2 regions of the Streptomyces sp. cmx-4-9 genome follow, and region 2 is predicted to be linked to the other one. Evidence: predicted binding sites of a transcription regulator. Region 2 holds the regulator's gene; the other holds the start of a gene.
What was found. Region 2 encodes HspR, which represses chaperone genes until heat shock. Its sites were predicted from a motif close to TTGAGNNNNNNNNNCTCAA; they were not measured.

Region 1 (7,828 bases), on a different contig from region 2:
CCTGGACGCCCGTACCCGGGAGCGCTTCGCCGGCACGGCGCCCGAGCCCCGTCCCGGACTGCGCGGCGGCCACATGCCGGGCGCCGTCAACCTGCCCTTCGGGGAGCTCCAGGGCCCCGACGGCCTGATGCGGGCCGTACCCGAACTCCGTGCGGCCTTCGCGCAGGCGGCGGGGGAGCGGCAGCGGCTCTGGTTCAGCTGCGGATCCGGGGTCACGGCCTGCGTGCTCGCTCTCGGCGCCCACCTGGCCGGCTACCGGGACCTCACCGTGTACGACGGCTCCTGGAGCGAATGGGGCCTGCCCTCGGCGCGACCGGTGGCCACCGGAGACGGGACCGGCCCTTCCGATCCGGCCGACGCCGGCCCCGGCACGGGCCCGACCGGCCCCGCCGCCGCCCGCCCGGGGACCTGACCGCCCGCCCGGGCCCCGGGCGGGCCGCCCGGACCGGCCGACCGGGCCCTGACCGGGCCCCGGACCGCCGACCGGGACGCGGACCGGCCGGTCCGGCTACGGGGCCAGGGCCCGGCCGCCGATACCGGCGGCCCCCGCCAACTGCCCCTGCCACCAGGCCGCGACCTCCTCCCGGCTCATCCGCGCCCACCCGGGCGTCCGCTCCACCTGGGCCCGGCCCAACCGGCGGGCCAGGGCGACCAGGTCCCGCCCGGCCGCACCCCGCACGTCCTGGTAGTCCGCCACCAGCCGCTCCCAGGAGTCCGCCCGGCGCCAGGCCGCCGCGAAGGCCGCGGCGTCCTGCAGGGCCTTGGCGGCGCCGCTGGTGTTGTGCGGGCGCACCACGGCGGCCGCGTCGCCGGCCAGCAGGAGCCGCCCGGCGGCGACGCGCGGGGGCTCCAGGTCGTAGATGGGCTGCACGAAGGTGTCGGCCGGATCCGTGAGCGCCAGCACGTGCCCCCAGTACGGCGGGAACTCCCGCTCCAGCAGCACCCCCAGGTGCGCCCGCAGCCCGGGGGGCAGTGCGCCCGGCGGGAAGCTCGTGGGGTCGTCCAGGCGCAGCCCGCCCGCCGCCGGGGGCGCGGCGTAAAGCACCCAGTTCACCCGGGGCCCGTCCGGGCCCGGGATCCGGTAGACCACACAGCTCCCGCCCGGGAAGCAGACGGTGGTCACGGCGTCGGGGTGCGGGTCCTCGCCGGGGCGGACCCCGTCCAGCAGGGCCGCGTCCAGGTTCCCGCGCCAGCACACGTACCCGGCGTAGTGCGCCCGCGCCTGCGGGCACAGCGCCGCGCGCACCACGGAGCGGTACCCGTCGGCGCCCACCACCAGGTCGAACCGCTCGGCGGAGCCGTCCGCGCACCGCACCTCGGCCCCGTCGGGGCCGTCGCCCACACCGGCCACGGCCACACCCGGCCGGTGGTCCACCGTCCCCGGGACCGCCGCGCGCAGCCCCCGCCACAACAGCCCCCAGTGGTACGAGTGGAAGGGGAAGGGCTGCTCCCAGATCACCCGGCCGCCCGCCGCGGCCGGATCGCGCACCACCCACCGGCGGCGCGTCAGCCGGTGCGCCGGGATCCCTGCGGGCAGCGCCCCCGCCGCAACGAGCTCGGCGGCCCGGTCGTCGTGGACACACAGCCCGAGGCCCCGGTCGGCGAGCTGCCCGCGCGTCCGTTCCAGTACGACGACCCGTTCCGCTCCGGCGCGCGCGGCGGCGGCCGCGAAGGCGCACCCCGCGATGCTCCCGCCGACCACCGCGACCGATCCGCCCCGCATACCGCCTCCAGCCGCCCGTGCTGCCCGAACCGGCCACGCTAGCGAGCCTGCGGCGGCCCCGGCCGCCCGTGCCCCCCCGAACGGCCGAATCCGGCCTCGTCCGACCGGAACCGCAGCCGCGGTCGGCCTCCGACGGCGGGCTCCGAGACACCTGTTCGCCCCGGGCGAACGACTGTCGGGGAACATTGGGGGACTCAGCTGCATTGAGTCGGCATAGCTCAACTTCACTGCCGGAGGGAAGATCATGGCTTCGACGTCCGTATCGCTCACCCTGCCCGTGCTGCCGCTCGACGACGAGGTCGTGCTGCCCGGAATGGTCGTGCCCCTGGACCTGTCCGACGCCGAGGTACGGGGGGCCGTCGAGGCCGCCCAGGCGGCGGCCGGGACCGGCAAGCCCCGGGTACTGCTCGTGCCGCGCGTCGACGGGAAGTACACCGGCACCGGTGTGCTCGGGACCGTCGAACAGGTCGGCCGGCTCTCCGACGGGGACCCCGGCGCCCTCATCCGCGGCCGCGGCCGCATCCGCATCGGCGCCGGGACCACCGGCCCCGGCGCAGCACTCTGGGTCGAGGGCGAGACCGTGGACGAGAACGTCCCCGACCCGCTGCCCGGCGCGGTCACCGAACAGGTCAAGGAGTACAAGGCCCTCGCCACCAGCTGGCTCAAGAAGCGCGGGGCCTGGCAGGTCGTGGACCGCGTCCAGCAGATCGAGGACGTCTCCGCCCTCGCCGACAACTCCGGCTACTCCCCCTTCCTGACGCTCCAACAGAAGGTGGAACTCCTGGAGACCGGCGACGCCGTGACCCGCCTCGGCCTCGCCATCACCTGGCTCCGCCACCACCTCGCCGAACAGGACGTGGCCGAGTCCATCGCCAAGGACGTCCAGGACGGCGTCGACAAGCAGCAGCGCGAGTTCCTGCTCCGCCGCCAGCTGGAAGCGGTCCGCAAGGAACTGCGCGAACTCAACGGGGAGAAGGAGGGCGAGGAGTCCGACGACTACCGCGCCCGCGTCGAGGCCGCCGACCTCCCCGAAAAGGTCCGGGAGGCCGCACTCAAGGAAGTCGAGAAGCTGGAGCGCGCCAGCGACCAGTCGCCCGAGGGCTCCTGGATCCGCACCTGGCTCGACACCGTCCTCGAACTCCCCTGGAACGAACGCACCGAGGACCGGTACGACATCCAGGGCGCCCGCGCCGTCCTCGACGCCGAACACGCGGGCCTCAGCGACGTCAAGGACCGCATCACCGAGTACCTCGCCGTCCGCAAGCGGCGCTCCGAGCGCGGCATGGGCGTCATCGGCGGCCGCCGCGGGGGAGCGGTGCTCGCCCTCGTCGGGCCCCCCGGCGTCGGCAAGACCTCCCTGGGCGAGTCCGTCGCCCACGCCATGGGCCGCACCTTCGTCCGCGTCGCCCTCGGCGGCGTACGCGACGAGGCCGAGATCCGCGGACACCGCCGGACGTACGTCGGCGCCCTGCCCGGCCGGATCGTCCGCGCCATCAAGGAAGCCGGATCGATGAACCCGGTCGTCCTCCTCGACGAGATCGACAAGGTCGGCTCCGACTTCCGCGGCGACCCCGCGGCCGCCCTCCTCGAAGTCCTCGACCCGGCCCAGAACCACACCTTCCGCGACCACTACCTGGAAGTGGAACTGGACCTCAGCGACGTGGTCTTCCTGGCCACCGCCAACGTCCTGGAAGCCATCCCCGAAGCGCTCGCCGACCGGATGGAAATCGTCCGCCTGGACGGCTACACCGAGGACGAGAAGGTCGTCATCGCACGCGACCACCTGCTGCCGCGCCAACTGGAACGCGCCGGACTCGGCGCCGACGAGGTCGCCCTGGAGGAGGACGCCCTGCGCAGGCTGGCCGGCGAGTACACCCGCGAAGCGGGCGTACGCACCCTGGAGCGCTCCCTCGCCCGACTGCTGCGCAAGGTGGCCTCCCAGCACGAGCTCGGCGAGCGGGAGCTGCCCTTCCGGATCAGCGCCGGCGACCTGCGGGCGCTCATCGGACGGCCCCACCACGTACCGGAGTCCGCCCAGGACCCGGCCGAACGGCGCACCGCCGTACCCGGCGTGGCCACCGGCCTCGCCGTCACCGGAGCCGGCGGCGACGTGCTCTTCGTAGAGGCCTCGCTGGCCGACCCCGAGACGGGCGCGGCCGGCCTGACCCTGACCGGGCAGCTCGGCGACGTCATGAAGGAGTCGGCGCAGATCGCCCTCAGCTTCCTGCGCTCGCACGGCGCCGAACTGGAACTGCCCGTCGCCGACCTGAAGGACCGCGGCGTGCACATCCACTTCCCCGCGGGAGCCGTGCCCAAGGACGGCCCCAGCGCGGGCATCACCATGACGACCGCGCTCGCCTCCCTGCTCTCCGGGCGGCAGGTGCGCACCGACGTGGCGATGACCGGCGAGGTCTCGCTGACCGGACGGGTCCTGCCGATCGGCGGCGTCAAGCAGAAGCTGCTGGCCGCCCACCGGGCCGGCCTGACCACGGTGATCATCCCGAAGCGCAACGAGGCCGACCTGGACGACGTCCCGGCCGAGGTCCTGGAGGGACTGGAGGTGCACCCGGTGACCGATGTGCGCCAGGTCCTGGAACTGGCCCTCGACCGCGACCGGGTCCCCGTCACCGCCGCGGCCTGACACCCCCGGTCCGACGGCCCGCGACCCCGCCCCGGCGGGGCCCCGGGCCGTCGGCGCACCCGCTGCGAAATACTGGCCGCTCACACCTTCGATGGGAGCGGGACGTGCACGGGAGCGAAGACCAGGAGTTCCTTGCCCTGGAGCGGGAGCTGTCCGTCTTCCTCCGGCGGGCCCGCGCCTCCTCCGGGGAGATGGCCCGGGCGCTCCACCCCGAGCTGGAACCCGCCGCGTACGGACTCCTCACCCGCCTGGAGGCCGCCGGCCGGCAGCGGGCCACCGAACTCGCCGCCTACTTCGGCGTCGGCAAGGCCACCATGAGCCGCCAACTGCGCGCCCTCGAGGTGCTCGGCCTGGTGGCCCGCGAACCGGACCCCGCCGACGGCCGGGCCTTCCTGATCGGCCTCACCGACGAGGGACGCGAACGCTTCCTGCGGGTACGGGACGCCCGGCGCGAGCAGTACATGCGCAAACTCGCCGACTGGGACCGCGGCGAAGTCGCGGAACTGGCCCGCCTGCTGAACCAGCTCAACGCCGGGGCCGAGACCGACTGACGACCACCGACCCGGCGACCAACGACCCGGCGGCAACCGGCGTACGGGGCCCACCGGGACCGGCGGGCCTGCCGTGGCATCCCGCGCTCCCGAACCCACGCACCCATGCCCCCGCACCCCCGCACCCGCGCCTGCCCCGTGCGCCTCCGGCCGGCTTCAGAGCTCCGCGTACACCGCCGAGGCGTCGTCGTGCCGCTTGTGCCGGGCCGGCGGACGCGCCGGGTCGGACTCCACCGCACGGACCCGCCCGATCAGCCCCCGCGCCCCCTCCGCCCGGAGCACCCCCAGGCATGCGGCCCAGTCGCCCTCACCGAAGGTGTCCGTCCACCGGCTCGCCCCGTCGGTGAGCGCCGCCACCGCCCGCACCTGCCCGCGCGGGGTCCGCCCGGCCACGGCCCGCGCCGCCACCGCCGGATCCGCCGCGGCGGTGAAGAAGCCGCCCTCCGCGTTGCGCAGCGCATCCGTCGCCGCCACCGAGCGCAGCACCTCCCGCGGGACCCGGTCCAAGCGGTCGTCCAGCACCGCCGTCACCGCGCCCCCGGGCTCTTCCAGGAGCAGGACCGAGTCCGAGAGCACGAGGTGCTCCACCCAGGCCTCGTCCCAGCGCACCACCACCACCGTCGCCTGAGGGGTCCGGACGTGAGAAAGGTCACAGCTGTCCCGGTGGGCTCCGGCCGTGGCGCGGACCGCCTCCGCCAGGACCGCGGTCAGCGGCATGTCCCGCCGCGACCCCGACAGTTCGGCCAGCCGGCCCCCGAGGCGGGCCGCGAACCACGGCACGCCGTGCACGCAGCCGTCACCGCCGCGCGGCGGAGTGACCCCGTCCAACACCACCAGGACACCGCCGCCGCAGGCAGGCAGAGCGGCCGACACCCAATCCTCGTTGGGGCGTTCCGGGTCACCGGGAGCGGAGGCGAGGTCGATGCGCATACCGGCATTCTGCCCCCGCGGGCCCGGCCCCGCCCGGAAAGGTCCGGACCGCGGCACACGGCCCGGAACGGACCCCGCACACCCCGCGCACGCGGCCCCCGCGGCCCCCGGAGGCCGAACGTGGCCGAGCATCCTGCCAAAGGCCGCATCGATCTTTCAACCGCCTGTCCACGGAGCCGCCCTGGCACGGGGTGTCCGAGTTGGATGCCAACTCATCCGTGATGTTCACTCGTTCGAGTGGCCGGGTGGGTGATGTGCGGCTCTGTCCCCATCACGCTGCAAAGGTCTGAGGCGGTACGAGGGGCGGGGCACGTTTACTTGTTGACCGGCCGTTACCTCGGCCACCCGAGTAGACGAGCACGAGCACACGTACAGGATTGCGAGCACCGGTGCAGAAGAAGCGGTCTCGGAAGAACGGCACCGCCACGGACGGCCCGGCCCCCGCAGGACGCCGCGTCCGCGTGCGCCGCAGGCTGGTCGTCGGCGTGGCTGTCGCCGGCCTCACCGTCCTCGCGGCCGGCGCCCCCGCCGTCGTCAGCGCCTCGACGGACCTCAACGACTCCCAACGCCTGGTCACCCTCGCGGAACAGACCCGGCAGACTCTCACCCTCGCCCACCTCCTCGGCGACGAACGCGACGCGGTCATCGAGTACGCCGCCAAGGGCCGGCCCGCCTCCGCCAAGGCCTCCGTCCAGGAACGCACCACGCGTACCGACCGGCAGCTCGAAGAGGTCCGCGCCGAAGCCGACGAGGAACTGGCCCGAGCCCTCGGCCGCGTCCAGGCCGTCCGCACCGAAGCCGTCGACGGCAAGGGCAGCGCCCTCGCCGCCCACCAGGCGTACGCCGGGGTCATCGCGGAACTCCTCGCCCCCGGCGACCGGCTCACCGAACTGACCCCGCCGCGCGCCGAAGCCGCACTCGCCACCGTCCGCCCGCTGGCCCCGCTCGGCCAGGCCGTGGAACAGGCCTCGGCCACCCGCGGACTGCTGCTGGCCGCCCTGGCCGTCCCCCGCGGCGAACAGCCGCCCAACGCGGCCGTCGTGGACGAACTCACCACCGCCGCCCAGCGCGCCCGGGTACGGGAGCAGGCCGCCCTGGAGGACTTCGCGCGGGTCGCCCGCCCCGACGTCCGCCAGACGCTGGCCGCCACCGTCACCGGACCCGAGGTCAAAGCGGCCGACGACCACCTCAAGCGGTTCACCGAGCGCCCCACCCTGTCCACGGCCGACCGCCGCACCGACGGGTCCACCCTCGCCCCCGCGCTCACCGCCCGCATAGACCGGATGCGGTCCGTGGAGTCCACCCTCGCCGGACAGCGGGCCACCGCCCTCGCCGGCCTGCGCGACGACGACGTGACCCGCCTGGAGACCCTCGTCGCCCTGCTGGGCCTGCTGTTCCTGGTCGCCGTCGGCGTGTCCACCGCCGTGGCCCGCTCGCTGACCCGCCCGCTGTCGGTCCTGCGACGCGGAGCGGAGCGGCTCGCGACGCCGGAGGGCTCCGTGGAACCGGTGCGCTTCACCGGCCGCAACGACGAGTTCGCCGAAGTCGTCCGCCACCTCAACGCGGTGCGCGACCAGACGGTGTCCCTGCACACCCGGATCGCCGGCCTCGACGCCGACCGCCGCCGCATCATCGGCCGCAGCGAGGCCCTCACCTCCAGCCGCGAGGTGCTGGAGGAAGAGCTGTCGAAGCTCCGGGCGGGTCTGGAGGAACACCGCCGGATCATGTCGACGACCTCCGTCTCGCTCTCCCTGCGGACCCTGGGCCTCGTCGAGCGCCAGCTCGCCGTCATCGAGGAACTCGAGTCCAAGGAACAGGACCCGGACCGGCTGGCGACCCTGTTCAAGCTGGACCACCTGGCCACCGTGATGCGCCGCCACAACGAGAACCTGCTGGTCCTCGCCGGGCAGGAACACGGCCACGGCCAGGGCCTCCCGGTCCCCCTGGTCGACGTCATGCGGGCCGCCGTCAGCGAGATCGAAC
Region 2 (7,828 bases):
CCGCCGTCATGGCGAGAGCCCGGCCGCGGACCGCGGTCGTGGTGACCGCGGCCCTGGCCGGGCTCTCCTACGGCTACGGGCTGTACCTGCTGCTCGTGGCACGCGTACCGCTGTGAGCGGCGCCGCTCAGTTGGCGTCGCCGTCGGTGTCCTCGCCGCCCTCGGTGGAGTCGATGTCCTTCTCCAGGCCGAGCTGCTCGACGAGCCACTTGTCGAACTCGATGGAGGCGCGGACCCAGCTCACCGTGGAGGACACGAAGTGCTCCAGGCTGACGCCGGTGCCGATCAGCATCTGCGCCTCGCCGATCAGGCGGACCGAGCCGTCGTCGTGGGTGTGGCTGTAGACCTTCGGCCACAGGGTGCGGCGGTTCCAGTCGTCGATCGACTCAAGGAGCTGGGGCTTCTCTTCGATCTTGTGCGGACGGTCGTAGAAGGTCCGCACCGAGAAGACCTGCTGCTCGTCCTCGCCGCGGAACATGAAGTACGTGCGGAACTCCTCCCACGGCGCCGCGAGGTCTCCCTCGTCGTCGACGACGTACTTGAGCTCCATCTGCTCCAGCAGCTGCTTGACCAGGTCCTGGTCGGGGACGACGGGGCCCGCCGGTCCAGTGGCCTGCGGATCGGGCTGCTGCCCTCCGAAGTTCGGAATCGAGGCCGGGTCGATGCTCACCGTGTACTTCCCTTCGTGCGGATACCTGCATCCTCCCCCATCGCGCCCACCCCGTGTCCACCCCCCGAGGCCCGATCCGCTCCGGGCGGACACGTCGGGCGCCCGGGGGTGTCCGGGGCGGGCGCCGGCGGGGCCCTATACGGGCCCCGCGGCGGCGGGGGCGGACCTCAGAGTGCCTTGCCGACCAGCAGGTCCTCGCCCGCCACGTCGACCCGTACGGTGTCGCCGTCCCTGACCTCGCCGGAGAGGATCTCCTTGGCCAGGCGGTCGCCGATCGCCGTCTGGATCAGGCGGCGCAGCGGCCGGGCCCCGTACGCCGGGTCGTTGCCCTGGTCCGCCAGCCAGGCCAGGGCCTGCGGGGTGACGTCCAGGGCCAGGCGGCGGTCGGCGAGGCGCTTGGCCAGCCGGCCGATCTGGAGCTCCGCGATGCGGGCCAGCTCGTCGCGGTTCAGCGCGGAGAAGACCACCAGGTCGTCCAGGCGGTTGAGGAACTCGGGTTTGAAGGAGGCGCGGACCACCTCCAGGACGCGGGCTTTCTTGTCCTCGTCCGAGGCGGCCGGGTCCGTCAGGAACTGACTGCCCAGGTTCGAGGTCAGCACCAGGATGGTGTTGCGGAAGTCCACGGTACGCCCCTGGCCGTCCGTGAGGCGGCCGTCGTCCAGCACCTGGAGCAGCACGTCGAAGACCTCGGGGTGGGCCTTCTCCACCTCGTCGAGCAGCACCACGCTGTACGGGCGCCGGCGCACGGCCTCGGTGAGCTGGCCGCCTTCCTCGTAGCCCACGTAGCCGGGCGGGGCTCCGACCAGCCGGGCCACGCTGTGCTTCTCGCCGTACTCCGACATGTCGATGCGGACCATGGCCCGCTCGTCGTCGAAGAGGAAGTCCGCGAGGGCCTTGGCCAGCTCCGTCTTGCCCACGCCCGTCGGGCCGAGGAAGAGGAACGAGCCGGTCGGGCGGTCGGGGTCGGCGATCCCGGCCCGGGTGCGCCGCACCGCGTCGGAGACGGCCTGGACGGCCTCGCCCTGGCCGATCAGGCGGCGGCCCAGCTCCTCCTCCATGCGCAGCAGCTTGCGGGTCTCGCCCTCCAGCAGCCGGCCGGCCGGGATGCCCGTCCAGGCGCCGACCACGTCCGCGATGTCGTCCGGGCCGACCTCGTCCTTGACCATGGTGTCCCCGGCCGCGACCTGCTCGGCCTCGGTGGCCTCCGCGAGTTCGCGCTCCAGCGTCGGGATCTCCCCGTAGAGCAGTTTGGAGGCCGAGTCGAAATCGCCGTCGCGCTGGGCGCGCTCGGCCTGCCCGCGCAGGTCGTCCAGGCGCTCCTTGAGCTCGCCGACCCGGTTGAGGGACTGCTTCTCCTTCTCCCAGCGGGCGGTGAGGCCCCGCAGGTCCTCCTCCTTGTCGGCGAGGTCCTTGCGGATCTTCTCCAGGCGCTCCAGCGAGGCCGGGTCGGACTCGTTCTTCAGCGCCAGCTCCTCCATCCGCAGCCGGTCCACGGACCGCTGGAGCTCGTCGATCTCCAGCGGGGAGGAGTCGATCTCCATGCGCAGCCGCGAGGCGGCCTCGTCGACCAGGTCGATGGCCTTGTCCGGCAGGAAGCGGGAGGTGATGTAGCGGTCGGAGAGGGTGGCCGCGGCCACCAGCGCGCTGTCGTTGATGACGACCTTGTGGTGGGCCTCGTAGCGGCCCTTGAGGCCGCGCAGGATCGCGATGGTGTCCTCGACGGAGGGCTCGGCGACCAGCACCTGCTGGAAGCGCCGCTCCAGTGCCGGGTCCTTCTCGATCCGCTCGCGGTACTCGTCGAGGGTGGTCGCCCCGACCATGCGCAGTTCGCCGCGGGCCAGCATGGGCTTGAGCATGTTGCCCGCGTCCATGGCCGAGTCCCCGCCGGCCCCCGCGCCGACGACCGTGTGCAGCTCGTCGATGAAGGTGATGATCTGGCCGTCGCTCGACTTGATCTCGGCGAGGACGGTCTTGAGCCGCTCCTCGAACTCGCCGCGGTACTTCGCGCCGGCGACCATGGCGCCGAGGTCCAGGGAGACGAGCCGCTTGTTCTTCAGCGACTCGGGGACGTCGCCCTTGACGATGCGCTGGGCCAGGCCTTCGACGACGGCCGTCTTGCCGACGCCGGGCTCGCCGATGAGCACCGGGTTGTTCTTCGTCCGGCGCGAGAGCACCTGGACGACCCGGCGGATCTCCTGGTCCCGGCCGATGACCGGGTCGAGCTTGCCCTCGCGGGCGGCCGCCGTGAAATCGGTGCCGAACTTCTCCAGGGCCTTGTACTGGCCCTCCGGGTCGGGGGTGGTCACCCGCCGTCCTCCTCGTGCGTTCTCGAAGGCCTCCAGCAGCTTGCCCGCCGTCGCGCCCTGTGCGGAAAGGAGCTCGCCGGCCGCGCCGCCCTTGGCGGCGAGGGCGATGAGCAGGTGTTCGGTGGAGAGGTACTCGTCGCCGAGCTTCCCGGCCTCGGCGTCCGCCTCGGCGAGGACGGCGAACAGGTCCCGGGTGGGCTGCGGGGGCGCCACGGTGGAGCCGGTGACGCTGGGCAGGGCGGCGAGCAGCCGCTCCGCTCCGGCGCGGACGGCCGCCTGGTCGGCGCCGGTGGCCGCGAGCAGGTCGATGACGTTCTCGTTCTCCTGGCCGGCGAGCAGGGCCATCAGCAGGTGCGCGGGGGTCAGGTCCGCATGGCCGTCCTTGACGGCCCGGCTGGTGGCCGCGTTCAGCGCGTCCCGGCTCTTGTTGGTCAGCTCGGCATCCACGGGTGACTTCTCCTCTCCGGAGGGGCGACAACACTCTGACAGGGTCAGCGTACGTAAAGTTGAGTCTATTCCACTCAAGGCGGGATGCGGGCCGCTGGGACGCACCCTGGTGGGGCCGGCCTTCCGAGGGCGGGCGGCCGAGGCGGGCGGGCGCGGCGGCCGGTCCGGGCCGTACCCTCGGCGCATGCCCCCCGACGTACTCAACCCGACGCCCGAATATCTCGCCTTCTGGCGGGAGCGGCACGTGTGCACGCTGACCACCCCCCGCCCGGACGGCACCCCCCACGTGGTGCCGGTCGGCGTGACGTACGACCCGGAGGCCGGACTGGCCCGGGTGATCAGCAACAAGCACAGCAAGAAGGTCCGCAACGTCCTGGCGGCGCAGGCCGCGCAGCCCGAGGGGGCCCGGGTGGCGGTCTGCCAGATGCAGGGCCGCCGCTGGGCCACGCTGGAGGGGCGCGCGGTGGTCCGTACGGACGAGGCCTCGGTCGCCGACGCGGTGGCGCGCTACGCGGAGCGGTACGGGCGCACGCCCTCGCCCAACCCGGACCGGGTGGTCCTGGAGATCACCCTGGACCGGGCGATGGGCCGCGCCTGAAGGCCGCCGCCGTCACCCCGGGCCGAAAAGTTCAGCATTCATCTTGTCCGGTTCGACTACTGGACGCGGACATCACAACGGCGCCATCGTGGTCAGGTCCACGATGGCGCCGTTGTGTGGGGGAAGTACCTGAGCGATCTGCAACGACGGGGGAATCGCTTCAGGCACTGCGGGGGGTGGCGGTGGTGATATCGGGTTCGAAGAGCTGGTGGTCGCGCTGATCCAGATTGACGAAGACCATTCCGTAGCGCACCTCGCAGCGGACGGGCTGCGGCGCGCCCCGCGGGCGGCGCAGGCACCGGTAGGCACGGACGTCTTCGTCCTCCTCGCGCACGACGACGATCGGCTGGCCGAACAGGGTGACCATGAGCGAGTCGCCCGAGTGGGGGATGGCCGTGGCGAGATCGATGAACTGCCAACCGGAGCGGTAGGCGGAGGCCATTTCGCGGCGGAAGCCGCGGTCGTCGGGGGTCACGCGGACACCGTCGCGGGCGCCTCGGTCCAGCCGGTGTCGTCGGAATCGGCGCCGAGTGGGGCGCTGGTCCAGCCCGTGTCGTCGGACAGGCCGCCCAGGGGCGCGCTGGTCCAACCGGTGTCTGAGGAATCGGTGCCGAGTGGGGCGCTGGTCCAACCGGTGTCTGAGGAATCGGCGCCGAGTGGGGCGCTGGTCCAGCCCGTGTCGTCGGACAGGCCGCCCAGGGGCGCGCTGGTCCAACCGGTGTCTGCGTACTTGGTGGGTCCGATGGTCCAGCCGGTGTCGTCGGCGGCACTTCCCGTCACTCCGGTGCCCTGATCGCCCCTAGCGCTCCCCGCGTCACTTTCGACGGCGCTGACTGCCCAAAAAACCGCAACGGCGGAGAAAACTATGGCAAGCACCGAGCGAAGCATTCTCTTGTACATGGTCGGCTTCGTCCTCACTTGATGGAATCCTCTCCCCCGCGTGTCAGACGATGGCTCATTCAGGCACGTCAATGCCACAGGGACGATGCATCATGTTCTTGCATGTTCAGGACCCTGGGGGGTGGAGATTTGACGCGAAACGACACAAAACCGACACATCCCCACCCCGTCACGTCCATGTGCGACGAGGGAACGCGGCTGTACGCGGCAGCGCTGAGCACCGGCCGGATCGCCCGGGGCGAGATCCAGAACGCCCCCTGCCTGCTTGAATTCGCCCTTCTACAGCCCGACCCGGATGACGCGAACCAACTGCGCCCGGTTCCCCCATCCGTCGCATTGGCCCAACGGCTCCATCCGATTGAACGCGAGATCCAGGACCGCAGACGCAGCGCTGTAGATCTCACCGATACTTTCGAGCCGTTCCTGGCCATCAGTGCGCAGAACCCGGCCAACACCCACGCCATCACCGTGCTCGAAGGCTTCGAGCGGATCAACGCCGCCCTCAACCTCGCCACGGCCGAATGCCACACCGAAGTCCTCACCGTCCAGCCCGGCGGCGCCCGGCCCTCGGTCGCCCTCACCCAGGCCCTGGAGCGGGACGAGCCGTTGATCGACCGCGGGGTCAGCATACGGACCCTCTACCAGCACACCGCCCGGCACAGCCAGGGCACGCTCGCCTACGTGGACCGGATCTCCACGGGCAAGGTGGAGATCCGCACCCTTGAGGAACTGATCGAACGCCTCATCATCTTCGACCGCACCGTGGCCTTCATCCCGGCCAGCGACGACCGCCGGGTGGCCCTGGAGCTGCGCCACCCCGGGCTCGTCGACTACCTGATCAAAGTATTCGAGCAGCTGTGGCACCGCGCCGTCCCCCTCCAGGAGGAGGTGACGTACCGCAGCACCCCCGGCGGGATCTCCGGCGTACAGCGGAGCATCGCGCAGCTGCTGATCGAGGGGCACGTGGACGAGGCCATCGCCCGCCGCCTCGGCATGAACGTACGCACCTGCCGGGCCCACATCGCCAAGCTCGCCACCACCCTCGGCAGCGGGAGCCGCGCCCAGCTCGGCTACCTCATCGCCCAGTCCGGCATCCTCGGCCGGCCCGCGGACCCCGCCCCGGAACGCCACCTCTGAGCGCCCCGCGCCCTGCCCCCGCTCCGGGAGCCCGCCCCGCCCCGCCCCGGCGCCCGGCGGGCCGCCCGGACACCGCGAAGGCCCCGCCCGTGCCGGGCGGGGCCTTCGCGGGACACGCGGAGCGCGGGCGGACGCCCGCAGAGGTCGGCCGGGCCGTCCCGGTCAGTCCAGCGGCCGCTTGGGACGCCACACGACCAGGGCACTTCCCGACTGCGGCGCCTGGTACGGGACCAGGTCCCGCCGGTACGAGGCGTGCACCTGGGCCTCGCGGGCCCGGAGCGTGGCCGCCGCACCGTCCACCGCCGCCGAGAGCTCGGCCACGCGCTGCTGGAGCGCGGCGACCTGGTTCTCCAGTTCGATGATCCGCTTGATTCCCGCCAGGTTGATGCCCTCGTCCTGGGACAGCGCCTGCACCGTGCGGAGCAGCTCGATGTCCCGGGCCGAGTAGCGCCGGCCGCGGCCGGCCGTGCGGTCCGGGGAGACCAGGCCGAGGCGGTCGTACTGGCGGAGGGTCTGCGGATGCAGGCCCGAGAGCTGGGCGGCCACCGAGATCACGTAGACCGGGGTCTCGTCGGTGAGCTGGTAGGCCCCGTTGCCGAAACGGGGCTGGTTGCGGCGGCCGTCCATCTCATGCTCCCTTCGCGGACTCGAACAGCGCGGAGCGTGGGTCGTGGGACTCCGTCGCCTCGCGGTACATCTCCAGTGCCTCACGGGCCTTGTCCGACAGCTCCGCGGGGACGGCCACCTCCACCGTCACCAGCAGGTCGCCGCGGGTTCCGTCCTTGCGGACCGCGCCCTTGCCCCGGGCCCGCATCGTCCGCCCGCCGGGCGTGCCCGGGGGCAGCTTCAGCGTGACCGACGGCCCGTTGAGGGTGGGCACCTTGATCTCGGCGCCGAGCGCCGCCTCGGTGAAGGTCACCGGGACGGTCACCGTGAGGTTGTCGTCCTTGCGGCCGAACACGGGGTGCGGGTCCACGTGCACGACCACGTAGAGGTCGCCGGCCGGGCCGCCGCGCTCGCCCGGAGCGCCCTTGCCGCGCAGCCGGATCCGCTGGCCGTTGGAGACGCCCGCCGGGATCCGGACCTGCATCGTGCGCGAACTGCGCGCCCGGCCACTGCCCTTGCAGACCTCGCAGGGGGTCTCGGCGATCAGGCCGCGGCCCTTGCAGTCGGCGCAGGGGTCGGTCAGCGAGAAGCCGCCGCCGCTGCCCCGCGAGACCTGGCCGGTGCCGACGCAGGTCGGGCACACCCGGGGGGTGCCGTTCTTGTCGCCGGTGCCCGAGCAGGCCTTGCAGGGGGCCTGCGAGGACATCCGCAGCGGGACCGTGGCCCCGTCCACCGCCTCCGTGAAGGAGAGGGTGACCTCCGACTCGATGTCCTGGCCGCGGCGCGGCTGGGTCCGGGTGCCCGGACCGGCGCCGGCGCCGCCGCGGTTGAACAGGCCGCCGAACACGTCGCCCAGGCCGCCGCCGAAGCCGCCGGCCGCACCGCCGGCGCCCGGCTGGGTGCCGCCGAACAGGTCGCCGAGGTCGAAGTTGAAGGACCCGCCGCCCCCGCCCGGACCGGGGCGGAAACCCCCGTTGCCGAACAGGGCGCGGGCCTCGTCGTACTCCTTGCGCCGCTTCGGGTCGCCGACGACGTCGTTCGCCTCGGAGATCTCCTTGAAGCGCTCCTCGGCGGAGGCGTCGCCCTTGTTGGCGTCCGGGTGGAACTCGCGGGCGAGTTTGCGGTACGCCTTCTTGATCTCGGCCTCGGTGGCGTCCTTCGGGAC

Region 1: lon (endopeptidase La) is a predicted target of HspR. The motif match lies at 1,927-1,945, and genes of this name have one in related genera.

What each region holds. Positions count from the first base shown of each region.
Region 1 covers NZ_JAEBEE010000001.1:849,036-856,863, reverse strand. Annotated here, with positions in the region: gene ACLJTM_RS04020 (sulfurtransferase) at 1-412, shown strand, start outside; gene ACLJTM_RS04015 (monooxygenase) at 509-1,723, opposite strand; gene lon (endopeptidase La) at 1,968-4,364, shown strand; gene ACLJTM_RS04005 (MarR family winged helix-turn-helix transcriptional regulator) at 4,469-4,915, shown strand; gene ACLJTM_RS04000 (hypothetical protein) at 5,072-5,845, opposite strand; gene ACLJTM_RS03995 (nitrate- and nitrite sensing domain-containing protein) at 6,235-7,828, shown strand, end outside.
Region 2 covers NZ_JAEBEE010000003.1:255,354-263,181, forward strand. Annotated here, with positions in the region: gene ACLJTM_RS12025 (hypothetical protein) at 1-116, shown strand, start outside; gene ACLJTM_RS12030 (YbjN domain-containing protein) at 127-669, opposite strand; gene clpB (ATP-dependent chaperone ClpB) at 837-3,422, opposite strand; gene ACLJTM_RS12040 (pyridoxamine 5'-phosphate oxidase family protein) at 3,607-4,020, shown strand; gene ACLJTM_RS12045 ((2Fe-2S)-binding protein) at 4,181-4,462, opposite strand; gene ACLJTM_RS12050 (hypothetical protein) at 4,492-4,800, opposite strand; gene ACLJTM_RS12055 (helix-turn-helix transcriptional regulator) at 5,023-6,057, shown strand; gene ACLJTM_RS12060 (heat shock protein transcriptional repressor HspR) at 6,220-6,684, opposite strand; gene dnaJ (molecular chaperone DnaJ) at 6,686-7,828, opposite strand, start outside.